2 regions of the Paenibacillus sp. PvR133 genome follow, and region 1 is predicted to be linked to the other one. Evidence: predicted binding sites of a transcription regulator. Region 1 holds the regulator's gene; the other holds the start of a gene.

What was found. The regulator CtsR, encoded in region 1, represses protease genes until heat stress. The targets are predictions, from matches to a motif close to ATGGTCAATAAAGGTCAAACA.
Region 2: the regulator CtsR is predicted to act here: its motif matches at 4,688-4,708, upstream of clpP (ATP-dependent Clp endopeptidase proteolytic subunit ClpP).

Annotation. Positions count from the first base shown of each region.
Region 1 covers NZ_JAFIBS010000001.1:590,959-596,923, forward strand. Annotated here, with positions in the region: gene clpC (ATP-dependent protease ATP-binding subunit ClpC) at 115-2,559, opposite strand; gene mcsB (protein-arginine kinase McsB) at 2,604-3,668, opposite strand; gene mcsA (protein-arginine kinase activator protein McsA) at 3,697-4,221, opposite strand; gene JOE49_RS02715 (CtsR family transcriptional regulator) at 4,291-4,755, opposite strand; gene JOE49_RS02720 (GNAT family N-acetyltransferase) at 5,296-5,965, opposite strand, start outside.
Region 2 covers NZ_JAFIBS010000001.1:1,511,423-1,517,387, forward strand. Annotated here, with positions in the region: gene JOE49_RS06745 (gluconeogenesis factor YvcK family protein) at 1-113, shown strand, start outside; gene whiA (DNA-binding protein WhiA) at 119-1,063, shown strand; gene JOE49_RS06755 (HPr family phosphocarrier protein) at 1,200-1,469, shown strand; gene JOE49_RS06760 (SIMPL domain-containing protein) at 1,742-2,503, shown strand; gene JOE49_RS06765 (PdaC/SigV domain-containing protein) at 2,743-3,852, shown strand; gene clpP (ATP-dependent Clp endopeptidase proteolytic subunit ClpP) at 3,979-4,575, opposite strand; tRNA gene JOE49_RS06775 (tRNA-Arg) at 4,786-4,860, opposite strand; gene JOE49_RS06780 (sugar-binding transcriptional regulator) at 5,130-5,965, shown strand, end outside.

The DNA of each region.
Region 1 (5,965 bases):
TTCCCAAAGCATTTACCCAACCTTTTCACCGTGTTTTATACACAAAAAGGGTGTCTTCGCAATAGCTTTCCAGCCTGCGAGACACCCTTTTCTACTATTTATTTAGTAAACTGCTTAGGACTTGGCAGATACATTATCCTTTTTCGTTACAGTCAATGCGCCATTCTCCTCATCAATGAAGAGAGAGTCACCTTTAGTAATGTTGCCAGTCAACAGTTCCTCGGACAGGCGATCTTCAATATGCTTCTGGATTGCACGACGCAATGGACGCGCACCATACGCTGGATCAAAGCCTTCCTTGGCAAGGAATTTTTTAGCGTTGTCTGTCAACTCGAAGTCCACCTCATACTCATTCAGGCGCTTACGCAGCTCCTCAGACATGAGTGACACAATTTCGGCAATATGTTTTTCTTCGAGAGAATGGAAAACGATAATTTCATCAATCCGGTTCAAGAACTCAGGACGGAAACTTTTCTTCAGTTCATCCATCACTTTGCCCTTCATATTATCGTAATCCGCCCCAGCATCCACTACAGCTGTAAAACCAAGCGTGGAGTTACGTTTAATCGCCTGTGCACCAACATTAGATGTTAGGATGATGAGTGTGTTACGGAAATCGACGACACGACCTTTGGAATCTGTTAGACGACCATCTTCCAGCACTTGCAGAAGAATATTGAATACTTCTGGGTGTGCTTTTTCAATTTCATCCAGCAACACAACAGAGTATGGCTTACGACGTACCTTCTCAGTCAGTTGACCGCCTTCTTCATATCCAACGTACCCTGGAGGTGCTCCTACCAGACGGGACGTGGAGTGCTTCTCCATATATTCGGACATATCAATACGGATAACCGCATTTTCATCTCCAAACATGGATTCAGCCAAGGCGCGTGCCAATTCTGTTTTACCAACCCCAGTTGGGCCGAGGAAAATAAAGGAACCGATTGGACGCTTCGGATCTTTCAGTCCGGCACGTGCCCGGCGAATCGCCCGGCTTACTGCCTTAACTGCTTCATCCTGTCCAATTACCCGCTCATGCAGCAACTCTTCCATATTCAACAAGCGGTGTGTTTCTTCCTCTTTCAGCTTGCTGACTGGAACACCTGTCCAGATTGCAACGACTTGAGCGATATCCTCTGGTGTAACTTCAGAATCTGTACGACCCTGTTGTTCTTTCCATTGGTTTTTCGTCACGTCTAGCTCTTCACGGATTTTTTGCTCTGTATCACGCAACGCTGCCGCTTTTTCAAACTCCTGACTTTGTACCGCTGAATCCTTTTCCTTACGGATATCTTCCAGACGGTTTTCCAGCTGTTTCAGGTTTGGCGGTACAGTGTAAGAATTCAGCCTTACTTTGGAGCCCGCTTCATCAATAAGGTCAATAGCCTTATCTGGCAGGAAGCGGTCAGTGATATAACGATCTGACAATTTTACAGCCGCTTCAATAGCCTCATCTGTGATCTTTACACGGTGATGAGCTTCGTAACGGTCACGCAGGCCATACAAGATTTGAATTGCCTCTTCTGGAGAAGGTTGATCCACTGTAATTGGTTGAAAACGACGCTCCAAAGCAGCATCTTTCTCAATATATTTGCGGTATTCATCGAGCGTGGTCGCACCGATGCATTGCAGCTCGCCACGTGCCAGAGCAGGTTTCAGGATGTTGGATGCATCAATTGCGCCTTCCGCTCCACCAGCACCAATCAGTGTATGCAGCTCATCAATGAACAATACGATATTACCCGCTTGACGAATCTCGTCCATAATTTTTTTCAAACGATCCTCGAATTCACCACGATACTTGGTGCCTGCTACCACAGAACCCATATCCAGCGTCATTACGCGCTTGTCGCGCAACGTTTCAGGAATCTCATTCGCTATGATTTTTTGGGCCAATCCTTCGGCAATCGCCGTTTTACCTACCCCAGGCTCACCGATTAGAACCGGATTGTTCTTTGTACGGCGGCTGAGCACCTGAATTACGCGTTCAATTTCCTTGCTACGCCCAATAACAGGGTCCAGGTTGTTTTCCTTCGCAGATGCCGTCAGATCGCGTGCCAGACTGTCCAGAGTTGGCGTGCTGACATTAGCTGGAGCACCGTGATGGCTGGAAACAGCCTCGCTGCTGCCGAGCAATTGAAGCACTTGCTGACGCGCTTTGTTCAGACTGATGCCCAGGTTGTTCAGTACACGTGCTGCTACGCCTTCGCCTTCACGAATAAGACCAAGCAAAATATGTTCTGTACCTACATAGGTATGGCCCAGTTTGCGGGCTTCATCCATGGACAGTTCGATGACTTTTTTGGCGCGTGGAGTATAGGCAATGTTCGTCGGTTGCTCTTGACCGCGTCCAATCAGCGTTTCCACTTCATCCTGGATTTTTTCCAGTCCCAGCCCTAAACCGATTAAGGCTTTCGCGGCTATTCCTTCACCTTCACGAATGAGGCCTAGCAAAATGTGCTCTGTGCCAATGTTGTTGTGTCCCAATCGAACAGCTTCTTCCTGAGCCAAAGCAAGCACTTTCTGTGCACGTTCCGTAAATCTTCCAAACATCATATATCCTGCACCTCCACAGTGTGTATTTCAGATCATTCTATATATTAAAGGGTTGTGCCTAATTTTTGCCGGATCAGCTTCGCCCGGTACATATCGCGCTCTTCGGTATTCATTTTATCCCCAAAGCTTTTTTGCAGGAACCCGGGTTGTGTCATCACATTCAGCTCATTCATCGCTGCGGTGGAAGGACGCTCCAAAATCCCTAAATCTACGCCAAGACGTACATCGGATAGCCGCTGTGCAGCCTCCTTGGAATCCAATACTGCTGCATATGACAAAATACCGAATGAACGCATCACCCGATCTGTAATTCGCAGCATAGATTCATTCATTAGCCTTTCTCTGGCAGAACGCTCGTGCTCAATAATTTGTAGCACCACGCCATGTAGATTCTCAATAATCTCCGCTTCGGTTTGTCCCAGTGTAATCTGATTAGATACCTGAAACAAATTTCCGACCGCTTCGCTGCCTTCACCGTAAATGCCACGAACTGTAAGACCTACCTGTGAAACAGCAGACAATATACGATTGATTTGATGAGTCATAACTAATGCAGGCAAATGCATCATCACCGAAGCTCTCATACCTGTGCCAACATTCGTCGGACAACTGGTCAGAAAACCTCTCCGATCATCAAATGCATAATCAACATGCGCTTCAAATGCATCATCAATAATCATAGCGCGTTCCCAAGCTTCCCTAACCTGACATCCCGGATATAAGCACTGGATACGCAGATGATCCTCTTCGTTTATCATAACACTAACCGATTCATCATCGCTAATTAAAACAGCACCGTTACGAGATTCGTTCGCCAAATTTGGACTAATCAAATGCTTCTCAACCAGCACCTGCTTGTCGATCTCATCCAACTCGGATATTTTCAACGTATGAAAAGTACCAAAACCGCCTAAATCATCATACTGAAGGATATCCGTCAAGCGTTGAAGTGCTTCTTCCGACTGCTGATTGGTAGCAAGCATGGGAAAAGGCAGATGCTGCAAGTTACGCGCAATTCTCACCCGGCTGCTAATGACAATCTCCGAATCCGCAGCATCACCACGCATCCAGTCACTTAGCGGCTTCTCCGTAAATCGAATATTGGGCATTACGCATCCCTCCTACTCTTCACAAACTTTACTCTTCAGTCATTTCTTTTTCAAGCTCTCTGATTTGATCCCTAAGCTCAGCAGCTGATTCAAATTCTTCCTGTACAATATGCTGTTGCATCTCTTTTTTCAAATCGTCAATTTGCCGTTTAACCTTCAGTCGGCCTCCAGTGCGAACCGGAACTTTACCAACATGATTCGTACTGCCATGCACACGCTTGAACAGAGGGTCCAGACGACTATCAAAATATTGATAGCACGATGGGCATCCGAAACGTCCCAGCTTACTAAACTGTGCATAGGTCATGCCACAATCCTTGCATTGCAGGTTCTGCGGACCACTGTGGCCTGGAGATTGGCTCTTTGTACTGGAGTCAAAATCCAGCATCCCCGACAACAAGCTATGAATCGAAAATCCGTTAGGTGTTCCAGGGATCATCTCCCCTTTTTCCTTGGCACACGTCTCACAAATATGAAACTCTGTCTTTTCGCCATTCACAATTTTGGTGAAATGCAAAGTTGCCGGCCGCATATTACATTCTTGGCACAGCATAAAAGCACCTCCTTCAATGTCAGGATTTATACCAATCCCTACATCCAAACGTTAGTCTCTATTCACACACTATTTGGTCGCCAGCAACGAGATCAGCATAGCCTTAAGCAATCTTGCTCGCAGTTGATCACGATAGGGAAGCTTCAGTAATAATGTATCCCTTGATAAAGCAGCCTTCATTAAATTAGCTTCCCTTTTGCTTAAAAAATGGGCTTCCTCTAACTGATAAATTAGACCTTCTGCTGCCGATTGGCTTATTTCCTCCCCGATGCTCTGATGAAGATGTGTATGGATGGCATGCTGTGCAGGCAGCTGAATTCGCTGAATACGAATGTAGCCCCCGCCACCGCGTTTACTTTCCACCACATAGCCTTTTTCCAGCGTAAACCGGGTGCTAATTACATAATTAATTTGCGACGGCACGCAGGAAAAGCGGTCAGCCAGATCATTGCGCTGAATCTCCACTAAACCTTGGGGACTTTCCAGCAATATACTTTTCAAATATTGTTCAATAATATCGGAAACATTGCGCATTTCATCATCCTCCACTAACGGAAACGCAAGTATTCAAGTACATTTCACGCTCCACAGAGTCCGCCGTATATTGAACTTAACCAAACGGTAAAGTCACGAATCTAAGCTGTATTCAGGCTATTGCCTGATCTACATCCATTGGAATTGTACCGTTTTGTCTCTAGTGTGGCCTTTATTTGCGATTAATCATACACTTCTCTTATGTTCATAAGAGTCAGCTCCTAACTATACGCAAATCATTTCGATCCTCATTTACTTCTTTGCTATCAAAATCACCTTATACAGCTAATCCATCAGCATAGTACTTCTACAGAATCGCACTAGGCTTGATTGACTTTGACTTTCTTTGACTATATTCATATTATAGCACATTATTCATTTTTGCCAAGGGGTCAATACCATTTTTCGCAATCTAATTATGTTTTATACAATACCATAAAAAAACTCTTCCCATTACAGAAAGAGTTTTGAAAATTATGATAACCACACAAGTTATGTTCCCTGAAAGATGGAGCCTAAGAAGAACTAAATGGGCCTTTATCAGAAAAAATCCAATAAGAACGTTTGTTTTACCGGTATTACACGTTTAAGGGCAGACACAGACTCACTGCTGCCTTCAATACGCCCCCATTTATACAGATCATCAGCCTGCTGGTAGCCAAGCATCAGAGTCGTCAGTGACTGAATCCCAAGTTTCAAGTCAGCTACTATGGCGTTTTCAGATGAATTGCTTATATCCACTCTCTCCAGATGTCCTTGCCCCTCCGTAGTAATCGTTAATCTCCATAATCCATCATTCCATGGAGCATACCGATCAGTCAGATTTAAGGTTAAACTTGTTTCTTCTCCAATCTGTTCAAAAGGGTATCTTTCTATAAAAGCAGCTGCATCCACAATACGACCCATAAAATAAGGCACAGTTTCCTGTTGAATTCGTGGATCATCGAGTAAAAATGGCAGATTGTCATCTGCTGGAACGTAATTAAATTTACCTTGGGCTATCATTGAGTCATGATTTGCAAAATAAGTCCATAAAGCCCGACGAGCCGTCTCATTTTCATATACCAACTCATCACAATTCAACTGTTTATCTTCAATTTTGTATAGTGCATATCCCTGAGGATCGCCTGTTTCTGAGTAATATACCGCAGTTCGATAGTTCTCATTTAAAATCCGCTCTTGCCACCATTCCTTATCTCGTACCAGCGTG
Region 2 (5,965 bases), 920 kb from region 1:
AAGTGGTGGCAGATACATTAGTTTTGTTCCGTACGTATCTACGGCATGATGCCGACAAATTAAGCCAGCATATTTACCAATTGGTACAAAACTGGATATTAAGAAGGAGGTGAGTCCCTTGTCCTTTGCGGCACAAACGAAAAAAGAGCTTACGATGATTGAAAGCCAGTCCTGCTGTGAGAAAGCGGAACTATCTGCGCTCATACGTATGCTCGGATCCGTACAACTGTCGAATAAAAGGGTGATATTGGACGTGTCCACAGAAAATGCCGCGATTGCAAGGCGGATTTACTCCTTGATCAAGAAGCATTTTCAACTTCATATCGAACTGCTTGTACGGAAAAAAATGCGCTTGAAAAAAAATAATGTGTACATTGTCCGTATTCCCAATGGTGTGCAACAGCTGTTAAAGGATCTTTATATCGTCTCAGAAGGTTTCTTGTTCACTGACGGGATTAATCGGGATATCGTTCGGAAAAACTGTTGTAAGAGGGCTTATTTGCGGGGTGCCTTTATGGCAGGTGGCTCTGTCAACAATCCTGAAGGATCGTCTTACCACCTTGAAATTTCTTCGATGTATGAGGAGCATTGTCAGGCACTCGTTGATCTTGCGAATGAGTTTCACCTAAATGCTCGCTGTATTGAGCGAAAAAAAGGTTTTATTCTCTACATCAAGGAAGGCGAGAAGATCATTGAGCTGCTTAGCATCATTGGGGCGCATCAAGCCTTGTTCAAATTTGAAGATGTACGCATTATGCGCGATATGCGCAATTCCGTAAATCGCATTGTCAATTGTGAAACGGCTAATTTGAACAAGACGATCGGAGCTGCTGTCCGGCAAATTGAGAATATTAAGTTGCTGGAGAGGGAAGTTGGTTTGGAGACCTTGCCGGATAAACTGCGTGAAGTGGCAGAAATTCGTCTCGCTCATCCCGATTTGAATTTAAAAGAAGTCGGGGAAATGCTCAAAGGGGTCGTGAGTAAATCGGGTGTAAATCATCGGCTTCGCAAAATTGATGAGATGGCTGACAAAATCAGGGGCGAAAATGGCCTGATTCCATAAAAAGATTGTCCGTGGGGCTTTCAGCCCCGGTTTTTTTAGTTTTTTTTCTAGTGTCTGTCCCGGGTTAATGTTATAATGTGATAAATAAAATGGAGTAAGTAGTGTCCAGATTTATTTGATGAGGGGGTAAGCTGACATGTCAAAACATCCGGTAGTCGTACGCTTGAAAACAGGACTGCACGCCAGACCTGCTGCGTTGTTCGTACAGGAAGCGAATAAATATTCATCTGAGATTTTTGTGGAAAAAGAAGACAAAAAGGTTAATGCCAAGAGCATCATGGGAATTATGAGTCTTGCCATCAGTACAGGTACTGAAATTAATATTAGTGCTGAAGGTGCGGACGCCGAACAGGCTGTAAACGCTTTAGTAAGTCTGGTTAGTAAGGTAGAGCTGGAAAATCAATAAACAAAGATTTGCTTTGTGATATGGTGTATGCTCTTAGTGAAAAGCCCCTTTGGGGCTTTTTTTGTATCCAGAAAAAAGTCTTCGAAAACTCCTCCGTTAACTGTTTTATGGATGGATTTGTTGAATATAGAGACTGTATTAAGTTCAAACTATAAATAATTAAAATCCCCGTGGTCATGCTCTGTTTCGGAAATTTGTACGCTTGGCTGCAACCTTTTTCCGTCTTTTCCGTCTGGAAGGTACAAACATTTTCAAGAAAGAGGTTGAATTCAATGAGACTTTGGACAAAAACAGTAGCCACGGCAGTTCTCGCAGGAGCATTAATGGCAGGGGGAGTAGCAGGCGGATTATGGACGGGGGCAGATCGTGCTTATGCTGCGTCAACAGCTTCGACGGTAAACGGTGTAATTAATGTGACTGGAAGCGGGGAAGTATTGGCGAAGCCCGATATTGCTTATCTCTCTATCGGTGTACAATCGGAAGGGAATACGGCAGCCGCTGCTCAAAAAGCCAATGCTACAAAATTGAACAAGGTTACACAACTGCTGAAAGAAAAGTGGAGCATTAGCGCAGATGACATTCAGACCAGCCAGTTTTATGTACAGCCTAACTACACCTATAACGAAAAAGAAGGGCAGAAGCTCAAAGGCTACACTGCCAACCATACACTTTCCGTCAAATACCGCGATTTGGATAAAATCGGTCAGTTGTTGGATGAGGCGACCAAGTCCGGAGCCAATAACGTAGATAATGTACGTTTTTCCGTGGAAAATCCTTCGACTTATGAAGAAGAAGCCATTACTAAGGCATTGGGAAGCGTACAATCTAAAGCCAGTGCTGTAGCTAAGGCAGCCAAACGCGGGTTAGGTGCTCTTGTGAGTGTGACGGTAGATGGCGGAGAAGCACAAATCTTTACACAACGTGAAAATGCCATGTCAAAATCGCTCTTGGACGTAGCAGGTGGCGGGACAGAGATACAATCGGGGCAAGTAACAGTGAAAGTTCAAGTGTCGGCTCAATACGAAATGAACTAATATAGATCATCAAACGAAGCCACAAGCGGCCAGCATCATGTGCAGGCTGGCTTGCTGGCTTTTTTTGTATACCGAAACCTTTTTGTAATGAGTCTGTCATAGCTAAGGGTTATTAGGTGTACATATTGAAATCGGAGAGTGTACAGATTGTAAACTACATACAATAGGGTATAGATATAATAATAAAAGTAGTTATCACACATAGACAATACAGATCATTAACAGGAGGAATATTTAATATGAGTAAGCATGCAATAAAATGGGGTTCAGCACTGCTGGCGGCAGGGATTTTCGCAGGAGTCACAGCTGTTCCCGTTTCCTATATCCAGGCAGCATCGACGAAACAGCAGCAAGCGACAACACAGCAACCAGGAATCACCATCCAATGGAATGGTAAAACGTTGCCCGCTAAAGGTGTCCAAGTGAACGGGAGTACAATGATTCCGGTGGCCGCACTGCGCGACAGCTTGGGGATTCCAGTAAGCTATGATGCGAAAACAGCGACATATACCGTAGGTAGCGGGTACAATAAACTTTACATTATGGCTTCTTCCTCGGATGCCTACGTCAACGTCAATGGAATCAATACACGTAGTATGGATGCCAAACAGATCGCTGGGAAGCTATACATTCCTATGAGTTTGCTGAAAGACTATCTGGGCATAGATGCTCAATGGAATGCAGCTCAGAAAACAGTAACGCTGAGTAAAAGCCAGCTAAATCCGATTACAATTGCGTCTCAAACACTTCCAGCTTCGAGTAGTGCGAAGGTGTCCTACAAGATTAAGTACCCGCAAATCAGCGGTAGCCAGCTGAATTCTGAGGCTCAACAGGCCATTAACAATGTGCTTAAAAAGCATGCAGAAGGTATATTGGCAGCAGGCAAAAAGATGATGGCTGAGGGAGAGGCTACAACAGAAAGACCGTATGAGTTCGGAAATGATTTTGTGATTGCCTATAACAAAGATGGTATTCTGAGTGTGATTATGCAGGACTACTCGTATACGGGTGGCGCGCATGGCATGACGGCACGTAAAGGATATACGTTCTCGCTCGCTGATGGTAAACTGCTGCAATTGTCTGACGTATTGAAGGCAAATCCGAACTACAAAAAGTTCCTCAATGCTGATTTGAAGAAAAAAATCGATGCACTTCAGGCTGGCGAAGGATTCGGCAAATTTAAAGAGCTGGCGGCAGATCAGAATTTTTATGTGACGAACAGTGGAGTAACAATCGTGTTTGATTTGTATGATTATGCGCCATACGCGTATGGAATTCCTGAGTTCACCTACTCGTTCGGTCAACTGCTGCCTCAAGGTGGAAAGCCTTTTGCGGGACAGAATGAATAGTAGAAATAAATAAGTCCAATTGTCTATAACCTAAAAAACAATAAAGCAAAAAAGCTGCCTACCGGATAAGGACATCCGGAGCAGCTTTTTCATTTACCAGTTATCGAAAGAGGTAAATTTCTTCTCTTATACACCTTCTGGAGAGGAGCTAGTTAGCACTTTATCAATAATACCGTATTCCTTGGCATCATCAGCAGACATGAAGTAGTCACGGTCTGTATCTTTTTCAATGCGCTCCAGTGGTTGGCCTGTGCGATCTGCGAGAATGCGGTTCAGTTTATCACGCATTTTCAGAATGCGGCGTGCGCGGATTTCGATATCCGTTGCCTGGCCTTGTGCACCACCCAGGGGTTGGTGGATCATAATTTCACTGTTTGGCAAAGCGAAACGTTTGCCTTTGGCGCCTGCATTCAGCAAGAACGCGCCCATGGAAGCCGCCATACCTACGCAAATCGTAGATACGTCAGGTTTAATGTATTGCATCGTATCGAAAATGGCCATACCAGCTGTAATGGAACCGCCAGGGCTGTTAATATACAAGTGAATATCTTTTTCAGGATCTTCGGCAGCCAAAAACAGCATTTGCGCAATTATAGAGTTGGCTACAACGTCATTGACGTCCGAGCCTAACAAAATAATGCGATCCTTTAACAGTCTGGAATAAATGTCATAGGCGCGTTCGCCGCGGTTACTTTGTTCTACTACCATAGGAACATAGCTCACGTCAAAAAACCTCCCTTAAATATCGTTAGTGGATTTGGTGGACATGCCGATTACACGTCCCTTATTTATAAACTGTTACCGTAATAACCACATGATAAACAATTTCAAACAAAAAGTCAAAGAAAGTCAAACTAATGATTAAAAAAAAGAGCCCTCAGCGCTCTTATTGGTTAAAACATTATATAGAAGCATCTAAGCGTTCATTTAAAATGGCGCGCCCGCGAGGAATCGAACCTCGATCTCAGGCTCCGGAGGCCTACGTCATATCCGTTGGACCACGGGCGCATAGTTGATTCAATGCAAACAACTAACTAATTAAACAACTAATTGGAAACAAAGATGATTATATGATATACAGCAGTGAATTGCAAGCTTTTATTAAATGCGCATATTCAGATAAATGGTTGAGAAATATAGGTTCAGATAGACTTGCATATGGAGCAAATATTGGTTAAGATATACGTGGGACTTAAAAAGTTATCCCGGGACGTTTTAAGACCAGTTAGAGATAGAGCATTAGAGACAGAACTTAGAAGTGTGCGGGAGTGGAAAGCATGCGAAAGATATTAGAAATACAGAAGCAGCTTCTGCCCGACCTCATGGATGTTTTGAAAAAAAGGTACACGATCCTGCATCAGATTATGCTGTCCGATGTTGTTGGACGCAGAACACTGGCAGCTTCACTGAACATGACCGAGCGCGTGTTGCGCGCCGAAACCGATCTTCTTAAAGCTCAGGGGCTAATTGAGATTGAGAGTGTAGGCATGAAGGTGAGCAAAGCAGGACTGGATCTGCTGGAACAGCTGGAGCCGATTGCGAACAACTTGTTCGGCCTGTCCCAATTGGAAGACCAGATTCGTCAAGCCTATGGTTTGAGGAAGGTGGTTGTCGTTCCAGGGGATTCGGATGCTTCTCCGTTAACAAAGCAGGAGCTGGGGCGCGCTGGAGCAAAAGCGTTGCTGAGTGTTATGGACGACGAGGATGTGGTCGCTGTAACAGGTGGCACGACGATTGCCGACGTGGCGGAACAACTGGCACTACCTTCTAATGGCCCACTTAAGGGTGGGTGGTTTGTACCGGCACGCGGGGGTTTGGGAGAAAGCATGGAAATGCAGGCCAACACAATTGCTTCCACAATGGCTCGCAAGGTAGGCGCTCAATACCGTCTGCTCCATGTACCGGATTTGCTCAGCAATCATGCTTACAACTCCTTGCTTGAAGATACGAACATTCAGGATATATTGAACCTGATTCGCGAGAGTCGTATCATCATTCACGGGATAGGCAACGCCATAGCGATGGCACATAGACGTAAACTTGATCCCGAAACCTTTGCCCAGATCAGCAGTGAAGGAGCGGTAGCCGAATCGTTTGGTTATTACTTTAACGA